One region of the Cupriavidus sp. GW822-FHT03E04 genome, then DNA from elsewhere that is predicted to be linked to it. Evidence: riboswitches for the same ligand, from Rfam matches in the RefSeq annotation. Region 1 holds a riboswitch; the other holds the start of a gene.
The links. Region 1 has a riboswitch for ZMP and ZTP ahead of glyA (serine hydroxymethyltransferase). Riboswitches for the same ligand answer to the same signal wherever they lie in the genome.
Positions count from the first base shown of each region.

Region 2: it holds a riboswitch for ZMP and ZTP, as region 1 does, so the genes downstream of both, AC1RQC_RS21010 (LysE family translocator) here and glyA (serine hydroxymethyltransferase) in region 1, are expected to answer to the same signal.

Region 1 is NZ_JBXANI010000003.1:82,646-87,606, forward strand. Features, by position in the region: gene nrdR (transcriptional regulator NrdR) at 1-449, opposite strand, end outside; gene glyA (serine hydroxymethyltransferase) at 608-1,855, opposite strand; ZMP/ZTP riboswitch at 1,978-2,080, opposite strand; gene ybgC (tol-pal system-associated acyl-CoA thioesterase) at 2,242-2,646, shown strand; gene tolQ (protein TolQ) at 2,643-3,326, shown strand; gene tolR (protein TolR) at 3,369-3,806, shown strand; gene tolA (cell envelope integrity protein TolA) at 3,822-4,961, shown strand, end outside.
Region 2 is NZ_JBXANI010000014.1:21,890-26,850, reverse strand. Features, by position in the region: gene AC1RQC_RS21030 (LysR family transcriptional regulator) at 1-623, shown strand, start outside; gene AC1RQC_RS21025 (VOC family protein) at 688-1,185, shown strand; gene AC1RQC_RS21020 (nuclear transport factor 2 family protein) at 1,231-1,626, opposite strand; gene AC1RQC_RS21015 (LysR family transcriptional regulator) at 1,947-2,900, shown strand; ZMP/ZTP riboswitch at 3,030-3,113, shown strand; gene AC1RQC_RS21010 (LysE family translocator) at 3,134-3,766, shown strand; gene AC1RQC_RS21005 (LacI family DNA-binding transcriptional regulator) at 3,890-4,909, opposite strand.

The DNA.
Region 1 (4,961 bases):
GACGCCGAAAACTCATCCAGCATGTCGCGGAATTCCGACACATCCTCAAAACTCCGATACACCGAAGCAAACCGGATATAAGCAATTTTGTCCAACCGGCGCAGCTCGCGCATGACCAGTTCCCCGACCTGGCTGCTGGGGATTTCCTTCTCGCCGAGGGCGAGCAGTTTCTCTTCGATGCGGGTGATGGAGGCGTCGATGGCTTCGGCCGAGACCGGGCGCTTGCGCAGGGCGAGGCGCATCGAGTCTTTCAGCTTGTCGCGGGTATAGTCCGCGCGGGAGCCGTTTTTCTTGACGATGGCGGGGAAGAACAGCTCGATCCGCTCATAGGTGGTGAAGCGGCGGTCGCAGGATTCACAGCGGCGGCGGCGGCGCACCGTATCGCCTTCTTCCGACATGCGCGTGTCCAGGACCTGGGTGTTGGAGTGAGCGCAAAAAGGGCATTTCATGCCTGACCACCTCGAAGTATGAGCCGGGGCGCGTGCCGCGCAGGCAGCGTTTTGTCATTCTGTGTCGCGCCGGGCTGGGTTGGCAAGGCCCGCCGCAGGCGCGGCGCGCGCCGCGGCGGGGCTGCCGGCCACCCGCGCGTGGCGGGTGGCGCTGGGCTTTAGCCGTAGACCGGGAAACGCTTGGTCAGGGCTGCCACTTGCTCGCGCACGCGCGCGATGTTGGCCAGGTCGTGCGGGTTTTCCAGCACGTCGGCGACGAGGTTGGCCACCAGGCGGGCTTCTTCTTCCTTGAAGCCGCGGGTGGTCATTGCCGGCGAGCCCAGGCGGATGCCCGAGGTGACGAACGGCTTTTCCGGGTCGTTGGGGATGGCGTTCTTGTTGACGGTGATGTGTGCTTCGCCCAGGACCTTTTCGGCTTCCTTGCCGGTGATCTGCATCGCGCGCAGGTCGACCAGCATGACGTGGCTTTCGGTGCGGCCGGAGACGATGCGCAGGCCGCGCTCGATCAGGGTTTCGGCCAACACGCGGGCGTTCTTGACCACTTGCTGCTGGTAGGTCTTGAACTCGGGCGACAGGGCTTCCTTGAACGCGACTGCCTTGCCGGCGATCACGTGCATCAGGGGGCCGCCCTGGATGCCGGGGAAGATGGCCGAGTTGATGGCCTTCTCATGCTCGGCCTTCATCAGGATCACGCCACCGCGCGGGCCGCGCAGGCTCTTGTGGGTGGTGGTGGTGACGAAGTCGGCGTGCGGCACCGGGTTGGGGTACTCGCCGGCGGCGATCAGGCCGGCGTAGTGGGCCATGTCGACCATGAACAGGGCGCCGATGGACTTGGCTACCTTGGAGATGCGTTCGAAGTCGATGCGCAGGGCGAAGGCCGAGGCGCCGGCGATGATCAGCTTGGGCTTCTTTTCCTGCGCCAGCTTTTCCAGTGCGTCGTAGTCGATGTCTTCGTTGGCGTCCAGGCCGTAGCTGACCACGTTGAACCATTTGCCGCTCATGTTGAGCGCCATGCCGTGGGTCAGGTGGCCGCCTTCGGCCAGGCTCATGCCCATGATGGTGTCACCCGGCTTCAGGGCGGCGAAGAACACGCCCTGGTTGGCCTGCGAGCCGGAATTGGGCTGCACGTTGGCGGCTTCGGCGCCGAACAGTTGCTTGACGCGGTCGATGGCCAGCTGCTCCACGACGTCGACGTACTCGCAGCCACCGTAGTAGCGCTTGCCGGGATAGCCTTCGGCGTACTTGTTGGTCAGTTGCGAGCCTTGCGCGGCCATCACGGCCGGCGAGGTGTAGTTTTCCGAGGCGATCAGCTCGATGTGCTCTTCCTGGCGCTGGTCTTCCTTCTGGATGGCGGCAAAAAGCTCGGGGTCGATCTGGTCGATCGTATAGCGGCTGCGTTCGAACATGGCGAAAACTCGTCTGAAAAAAGGGGAATTCCGAATGGCTTCGGGGTAGGGCGCGCGGGGAAGGCACAGGCGACCGGCGCTGGACGCGTTAGCTATCCGGCGCAGGGCGCACCCTGCTTCCCATTCGCTGCCCAGGCGAGCGGCAGGCGCTTGAAACATCGCGCCAGAGAACTTTGCGCTTCCTCGTGGTAGTGCCCACTGACTTCGCCAGTCGCGCAAGATGGAATGGTTGGCGGCAGTTTAACGCGAGGCGCTGGCCCGCTGCAAGACGGTGCTGCGGGGCCAAAGACCGAAAGTCAATGCCTTGTCCGTCAGGTAATGTAATTGTTGTAATGTCGGACAAGGGTTTACACCGGGTCGGGCTGGCTGCCGTTACAATCGCGGCCATGAGCAACAATGTGTGGGCCTTGCGGGTGTACTGGGAAGACACCGACGCGGGCGGCGTAGTGTTCTACGCCAATTACCTCAAGTTCTTCGAGCGCGCCCGTACCGAGTGGCTGCGCTCGCTTGGCATCGAACAGCAAGCGCTGGCCGATGAGTCGGGCGTCGTCTTCATCGTCAGAAGCACGGCGGTGGACTACAATGCCCCCGCCCGTCTGGACGACTTGCTTGAGATCCGGACACAGATTGAACGGGTTGGCCCGGCGTCGGTCCAATTCGCCCAAGAAGCCTGGCGTGGTGAGCAATTGCTGGCTACTGGCGCCATCCGGGTTGGGTGTGTTGATCGTAGCACATTTCGCCCGACTCCCATTCCCGCTCCCGTCCTTGCAACCATCAAGACCGCTCGATGAATCCCGTGACCGTCACGCAAGACCTGTCGATCATTTCGCTGGTGCTGCACGCCAGTGTGCTGGCACAGGCCGTCATGGCCCTGCTGCTGGTGATGTCCCTGTTCTCGTGGACATATATCTTCCGCAAGCATTTCTCCCTGCGCGCCGCGCGGACCCAGACCGAGGGGTTCGAGCGCGACTTCTGGGCCGGCGGCGACCTGCAGGCCCTGTACCAGAGCGCAGCCAACAATCGTCACAACACAGGCGCGCTGGAACGGATCTTTGAGTCCGGCATGGGCGAGTACCTGAAGGCGCGCGAGCGCAACAATGACGCCGGCGCGCTGCTCGATGCCGCACGGCGTGCGATGCGCGCGGCCTATCAGCGTGAGATGGATGTGATGGAGTCGCATCTTCCGTTTCTGGCGTCGGTAGGTTCGGTCAGCCCGTACATCGGCTTGTTCGGCACCGTATGGGGGATCATGAACGCCTTCCGCGGCTTGTCAAATGTGCAGCAGGCAACGCTTGCGGCCGTGGCGCCCGGCATTGCGGAGGCGCTGGTCGCCACCGCTATCGGCCTGTTCGCGGCGATTCCGGCGGTCATTGCCTACAACCGCTACGCCACCGAAGTGGATCGCCTGGCCATCCGCTTCGAGAGCTTCATGGAAGAGTTCCTGAACATCCTGCAACGGCAGACCCGCTAAAGCGCCGAAGCCACCAACGTCTTCGGTCAAGGAGAACCAGCAATGGCAGCGATACAGCGCCGTGGCGGCTCGCGCCGCCGGGCCAGTGCCGACATCAACGTCGTGCCTTACATTGACGTGATGCTGGTGCTGCTCGTCATTTTCATGGTGGCGGCACCGATCGTGAATCCCGCCGTGGTTGACCTGCCCAGCGTGGCCAACGCCACCCAGCAGCAAAAGGCCCCCCCCATTGTCGTGACCGTGCATGAGGACGGCGCACTGACCGCGCGCGGCAAGGATAACTCCGGCAACAGCTTTGAGCGCAAGCTCGACAAGCAGGGCCTGATCGACTTCGTGCATCAGCGCCAGAACGAGAATCCCGATCAGCCGGTGGTGATCGCCGCCGACCGCTCGGTCAAGTACGAGGCCGTGCTGGACGTCATGTCAGTGCTCAAGGCCGACGGCGTGAAGCGCGTCGGCCTGATGGTCAAGCCCAAGTAAGCACCGCCCCACGCGATGAAAACCGCCGCCTATCCTTATCAGCCGGCCCCGGAGCGGGGAACCCTGCGTTCCTTCCTGCTCGCGGTTTTCATGCACCTGTTGCTGGGCATCGTGCTGTATTTCGGCGTGCACTGGCAGAGCAGCACCCCGGTGGGCGCCGAAGCCGAGCTCTGGGATGAGATCCCGGCCACTACCGCACCGCCGCCCCCGCCGCCTCCCGCACCGCTGCCCGTCGTGCAAGCCCGTCCCGCGCCTCCTGCGCCAGCGGTGAGGTCTCGTGCCGAAGAAGACGCCGAGATCGCCCTCCAGCAGCAAAAGCGCCGCCAGGCCGAGGCCGCCGCCCGCGAAGAGGCGCGCCAGCAGGCCGACCTGCGCGCGCGCCAGGAAGCCGAGCGGCAGGAAGCGGCCCGCAAGGAGGCGGCCCGCAAGGATGCACAGCACAAGGAAGACCTGCGCCGCGAAGAGCAACGCCGCGAAGAACAGAAGAAGGACGAGCTGAAGAAAGAGGCCCAGCGCAAGGAAGACGCACGCAGGCAGGCCGCGCTGCAGGAGCAGCGCAAGGAGCAGGTTGAGCGCGAGCGTAAGGAAGCTGACGCCAAGGCCCGCGCCGAGGCTAAGAGCCGTGCCGAGGCTGACGCCAAGGCAAAGGCAGCCGCTGACGCCAAGGCAAAGGCAGCCGCCGACGCCAAAGCCAAGGCTAACGCCGAGGCCAAGGCCGCCGCCAACGCGAAGGCCAAGGCCGATGCGGATGCCAAGGCCAAGCGCGACGCCGCTGCCAATGCCCAGCGCCACAGTGAACTGGCGCGGCTGCAGGCCATGGCCGGCGGCGGGGCGGCAGTCGGCGGCGCCGGCGGTGTCGGCAGCGGCGCCGGCAGCGGTGCCGGTTCGGGCGGCAAGGCCTCGCCTGGCTACCCGGATCGCGTGCGTCGCCGCGTCAAGCCGAATATCGTATTTACCGAAGACGTGCCTGGCAATCCGGCCGCGGTGGTGTCGGTTCAATTGGCGCCGGACGGCTCCTTGATGTCCGCGCGGCTATCCAAGTCCAGCGGCAATTCGGGCTGGGACAACGCCGTGCTGCGCGCCGTGGAGCGCTCTGATCCGCTGCCCCGCGACGAAAACGGCAAGGCGCCAGCCAGCTTCACGATCACCTTCAAG
Region 2 (4,961 bases), on a different contig from region 1:
GGCTTGCGGGGGACGTAAGAGTCACCAGCACCGACTTGATTGCGCTCGAATTCCTGCTTCCGGCCATCGAACGCCTGCATGCTGCGCATCCCGAAGTGCGCGTCCTGCTGGACACGTCGACGCGCATGCTAAGTCTGGCAAAGCGTGAAGCGGATATCGCGGTCCGCTCAGTCAGGCCGGATAATCCCGATCTTGTCGCGCGGCGCCTGGCTCGCTGGCCCATGGCGCTCTTTGCATCGAAGGCATATCTCGACCAGCACGGCAAGCCCGCCGCGGGCTCCGCCTTCGCGGGCCACGATCTCGTTGCCTATCAGGGAAACTGGACCGGGAATCGATCACCGACGCTTGCTGGCGAACCGATACACGCGGGGCGCATCGTATCGACCTTCAATTCCAGCCTCATGCTGCGTACCGCGGTAAAGGCTGGCCTCGGCATCGGTGAGCTTCCGATCCATCTGGCTGAACACGACGGCCTCGTGCAGATAGGGCCGGAACCCGCACGTGGGGCGGTCTACGAAATCTGGCTCGTCACGCATCAAGACCTTCGGCATACCGCGCGCATCACAGCAATGATTGACGGCATCGTCGCCGCGTTCGAAGATCACACAACCCCCACAAAATAGTCACGCACGACGTAGCTGCGACTGCTGCGCGGATGCAGGTGGCCAACTTGTCAGGAGATGCGAAATGACCAGCAAGAACACGATCTGTCTGTGGTACGAAGGTGGCGCCGTTGACGCCGCAAACTTCTATGCGCAGACGTTCCCCGACAGCGCTGTCGGCGCCGTCCACCGCGCACCGGGCGACTATCCTGGCGGCAAGCAGGGCGATGTCCTGACGGTTGAGTTCACCGTCGCCGGCATCCCCTGCCTTGGGCTGAACGGCGGCCCGTATTTCAAGCACAACGAGGCATTCTCTTTTCAGATCGCGACGGACGACCAGGCCGAAACCGACCGCTTGTGGAACGCGATCATCGGCAACGGCGGCCAGGAAAGCGCATGCGGCTGGTGCAAGGACCGATGGGGCCTGTCATGGCAGATCACCCCGCGCGCCCTCACCGCGGCAATATCCGACCCCGATCCCGCTGCGGCCAGGCGCGCGTTTGACGCGATGATGACCATGAGAAAGATCAATATCGCCGCGATAGAAGCGGCACGGCTGGGCCAAAACCTATCCGCAAGTTGACGGAGCGTGTCCCCGGCGTCGCCCTTGTGGGCGACGCGAAAGCGATCATGGCACGGTTACCTCCGGAAGTGCCGGCACGTTGGGAACGGAATCGAGGAAGACATAGAGCGCCGCGATTTTCTCGTCACGAACGAGGATCACATCCCAGCCCGTGTAGTCGGGGGCTTCGCCGCGCGGGCCAGAACCCCAAGCCAGACGACCGGCGTTGTGGAGAGCCTGAGGCTTACCGTGCGGTGTGTAAGCATAGTGCGGGTGCGTCGCGCGAAGATCCCCCGCGAATTTGTCGAGAGCGTCGTGCCCAACGAATACACCCGTAGGCACGTAGAGCACGCAGTCCTCGGTATAGAGCGCCTCGATCGCCGCGCGACGACGCGCTGCGTCGCCTTCGCCGAAGACCTCCTGGAGGTTGCGATCAAGCAGTTCATGGGTACGGTCATTCATAACACACTCCTTAATCGATGACTGTGGACCTTTGCGGTCGCATGGGGTGGAAATCTCTTAAGTCTCTTGCATGTCCATTTCCTGTAGCAGCTGCTTCAGGAAGATGCGGGATGTGGTGCCGCGCTACTGAGCGAGGGCCAAGGTCTTCGTGACGGCGGTGATGACGGCTAACTGTCCTTCGAGTCTGCGTACCATGATCTATCTCCTGGGTGGCGTGGTGCGACGAGTAAGTGCGACGAGTGGTGCGACGAGACAAATCTATGACGTCATGCTAATTTTCGAAATAGAAATGAATGAAAACCATCGTTGCAGGATTGTCGATGTCAAAACTACCGGATTTCGAAGGGCTCGCGATGTTCGCGAAAGTTGCCGAAGAAGGCTCGTTCGCTGCGGCGGCAACTGCCATGGGGGTCTCGGTCGCCACGGTCTCCAGGGCCGTTACCCGTCTTGAAGAACGGCTGGGAGGTCGACTGTTCAACCGCACCTCCCGACGACTTGCACTCACGGACTATGGCCACACGCTTGCCGAGCGAGCGGCGAGAATCTACGCGGAGGCTGAGGAAGCGGAGGATTTCGCACGTGAGACGTCAAGCCGGCCACGTGGTCTCGTAAAGCTCGCGGCGCCGCTCTCCTTTGGTGCTCGCTGGGTGGCTCCGCTGTTGCCCGAGTTCTTTCGGACCTATCCGGATATTTCCGTCGAACTTCATCTCACGGACGCACAGACTGATCTGATTGGCGATGGCTTTGACGCCGCCCTGCGCATCGCCATCATGGAAGACTCGTCACTCGTCGCACGTCTCATTGCACCTGTGCGGCGATTTGTCGTGGCATCTCCAGCCTATCTGTCTCACCATGACCATCCTCAGCACCCGCAAGACCTTGGCGCCCACCAGTGCCTTACCTACACCAACAGGAGTAAGCGCGACGTCTGGCGATTTACCCATGAAAGTGGCGAGGAATGCACCGTCACACCAACCGGAGCGTTGCGAGGAACGAGCGTGGAGGCATTGCTGCCCACGGTCCTCGCTGGACTTGCCATCACCGAGCTTCCTGAGTTTGTCGCGACGCAGTATTTCCGGGACAAACAGCTCGAGCCCGTTTTGACCGATTGGCGCTTGCCTGAAGGTGGTTTGTATTTCGTCACGCCCACTGCCCGCGCGCGGCCCGCGAAGGTGAGTGCGTTGGCCGATTTCTTCATCTCCAGACTCACCGCGGCGCAGTGGAGCGCAGAGACGTCTATGGATGGGGAATCATCCGGGCACCGCAGAAGGTAATTTCCTCTTTCTTCGATGGCCGATCTCAGTCCGACGGACGCCAGTGATCGTCCCAGGTTGGCTGGTTGTCTGTCAGCGCAAGACCACGGCGCCTCCGAGCCTAAAGTATTTTCTCCTGTGCTATGATTTCTGCACTCATGTGACTGGCGCATACAGATAGGGCACTATCGGGGAGCGTGAGGTTGCTAGCCGCCGCGCGCCTGGGCATTACCTACTATCCTTGGAGATGGGTTATGCCTGATTTTGCACAGTTGCTCATGTTTGCTCTTGTGGCGTTGGGAATGGTTTTAACGCCGGGGCCGAACATGATTTATCTAATTTCCCGCTCAATTTGCCAAGGTAGACGCGCAGGCCTCATTTCATTGGGCGGCGTTGCTCTGGGCTTTGTGTTCTACATGCTCTGCGCGGCATTCGGAATTACGGCCTTCGTATTTGCGGTACCTTACGCCTACGATACGCTTCGCTTTGGCGGCGCTTTGTACCTTCTATATCTTGCCTGGCAAGCGGTCAAACCGGGCGGACGGTCCGCATTTGCAGTGCGCGACCTGCCGGTCGATACCCCAAGGAAGCTCTTCAGCATGGGGTTTATCACCAACCTGGCGAATCCAAAAATCGCCGTCATGTATCTGTCTCTGCTTCCCCAATTTATTACGGAAGGACACGGCAGCGTTCTTACCCAGTCGCTGGCGCTCGGCGGCGTTCAGATTTCGATCAGCCTCGCTGTGAATGCACTGATCATCGTGACGGCCGGATCGATATCTACCTTCCTGTCAGGACGCCCGCAGTGGCTATTGGTGCAGCGCTGGCTGATGGGAAGCGTTCTGACAGGTCTGGCGGTGCGGATGGCATACGAATCCAAGAAATAGCAACACCTTGCCAATACGCCGGCGCATCAGCCGGCGGCCAACGTCCGTGGCCCTGAGCAGGCCATCGTGAACCTGCAGGAAGGTGCCCCGAGCGTCGAACTGGCGCATGTGCAGCCCACTGGCCTACCTGGGCGCTGCCGGGGCGCACGACTCACCCAGAACCAGGTCAAGCGGCACATTCACGCTACGCGGTTGCCTCCCCCCCTCCCCGGCCAAGCGGTCAAGCATCAGATGTGCGGCGGCCTGCGCGGCACGCTCGATGTCAAAGCGTAGCGTGGTTAGCGGGGGATACATCAACTCTAGCGTCTCCGGCGTACCGATGCCGATCACCGAAAGGTCTCTGGGAATATCCAGCCCCGCCTTGCGCGCAACATAAATGGCTCCGGAGAGCAGGCGCGTTCCTAGGCCGATGATTGCAGTGGGGGGTGCGGAAAGAGCGAGCATGGTCGCCATTTGGGTGCGTGACGAATCGATCGCCGAGCGTGACATACAGACTAGTGCCGGGTCGAACACCAAACCTGCCTCCGCAAGGGCATCCCGGTAGCCGAGCAGCTTTTCGCGCCCTGGACGAATGTGCTCGCCGGGCCCGAACAACGCGATACGGCGGTGACCCAATGAAATCAGATACGCCATTGCCTGCTTCACACCGCTACGATGGTCCAAATAGACCGCGTCCATTGGTAGCGGCGTTTCCCGATCCAGAATCACCACCGGTAAGCTGCAGCCGCTGAACAGGCTGTCGGCGGGGTCCGCGCTCTCCAGGCTCGGCGCGGCAATGATGCCCTCTAGCCGGCGGGTCTCGAACAGCGCAACCAGTTCGCGGTCGCGCCGTGGCTGGTCCAGTGTATTGCCGACCAACATGGAGTACCCGGCGGCCTGCATATGCTTCTCGACTTCGCTGAAATGCGCCGCCAGCAGCGGGTTGCCGATGTTCGAAACCAGGTAGCCGACCGTCTTGCTACGCCCGGTGCGCAGGTGGCGGGCGGCAAAGCTGGGTTCATAGTTCAGTGCCTCCACAGCCGCATGCACCCGGGCTCGCAGCGCCTGGCTGGCATAGCCGGTGCCGTTCAGCACCCGCGACACGCTGCCAATGGAAACCCCCGCCGCCTCAGCCACATCCCTGACGGAAATCCTTTGCGTCATGGTCTTCCCTAATGAAAACGTTCCACAGTTGGACGCCAAATTTGTTGCCTGC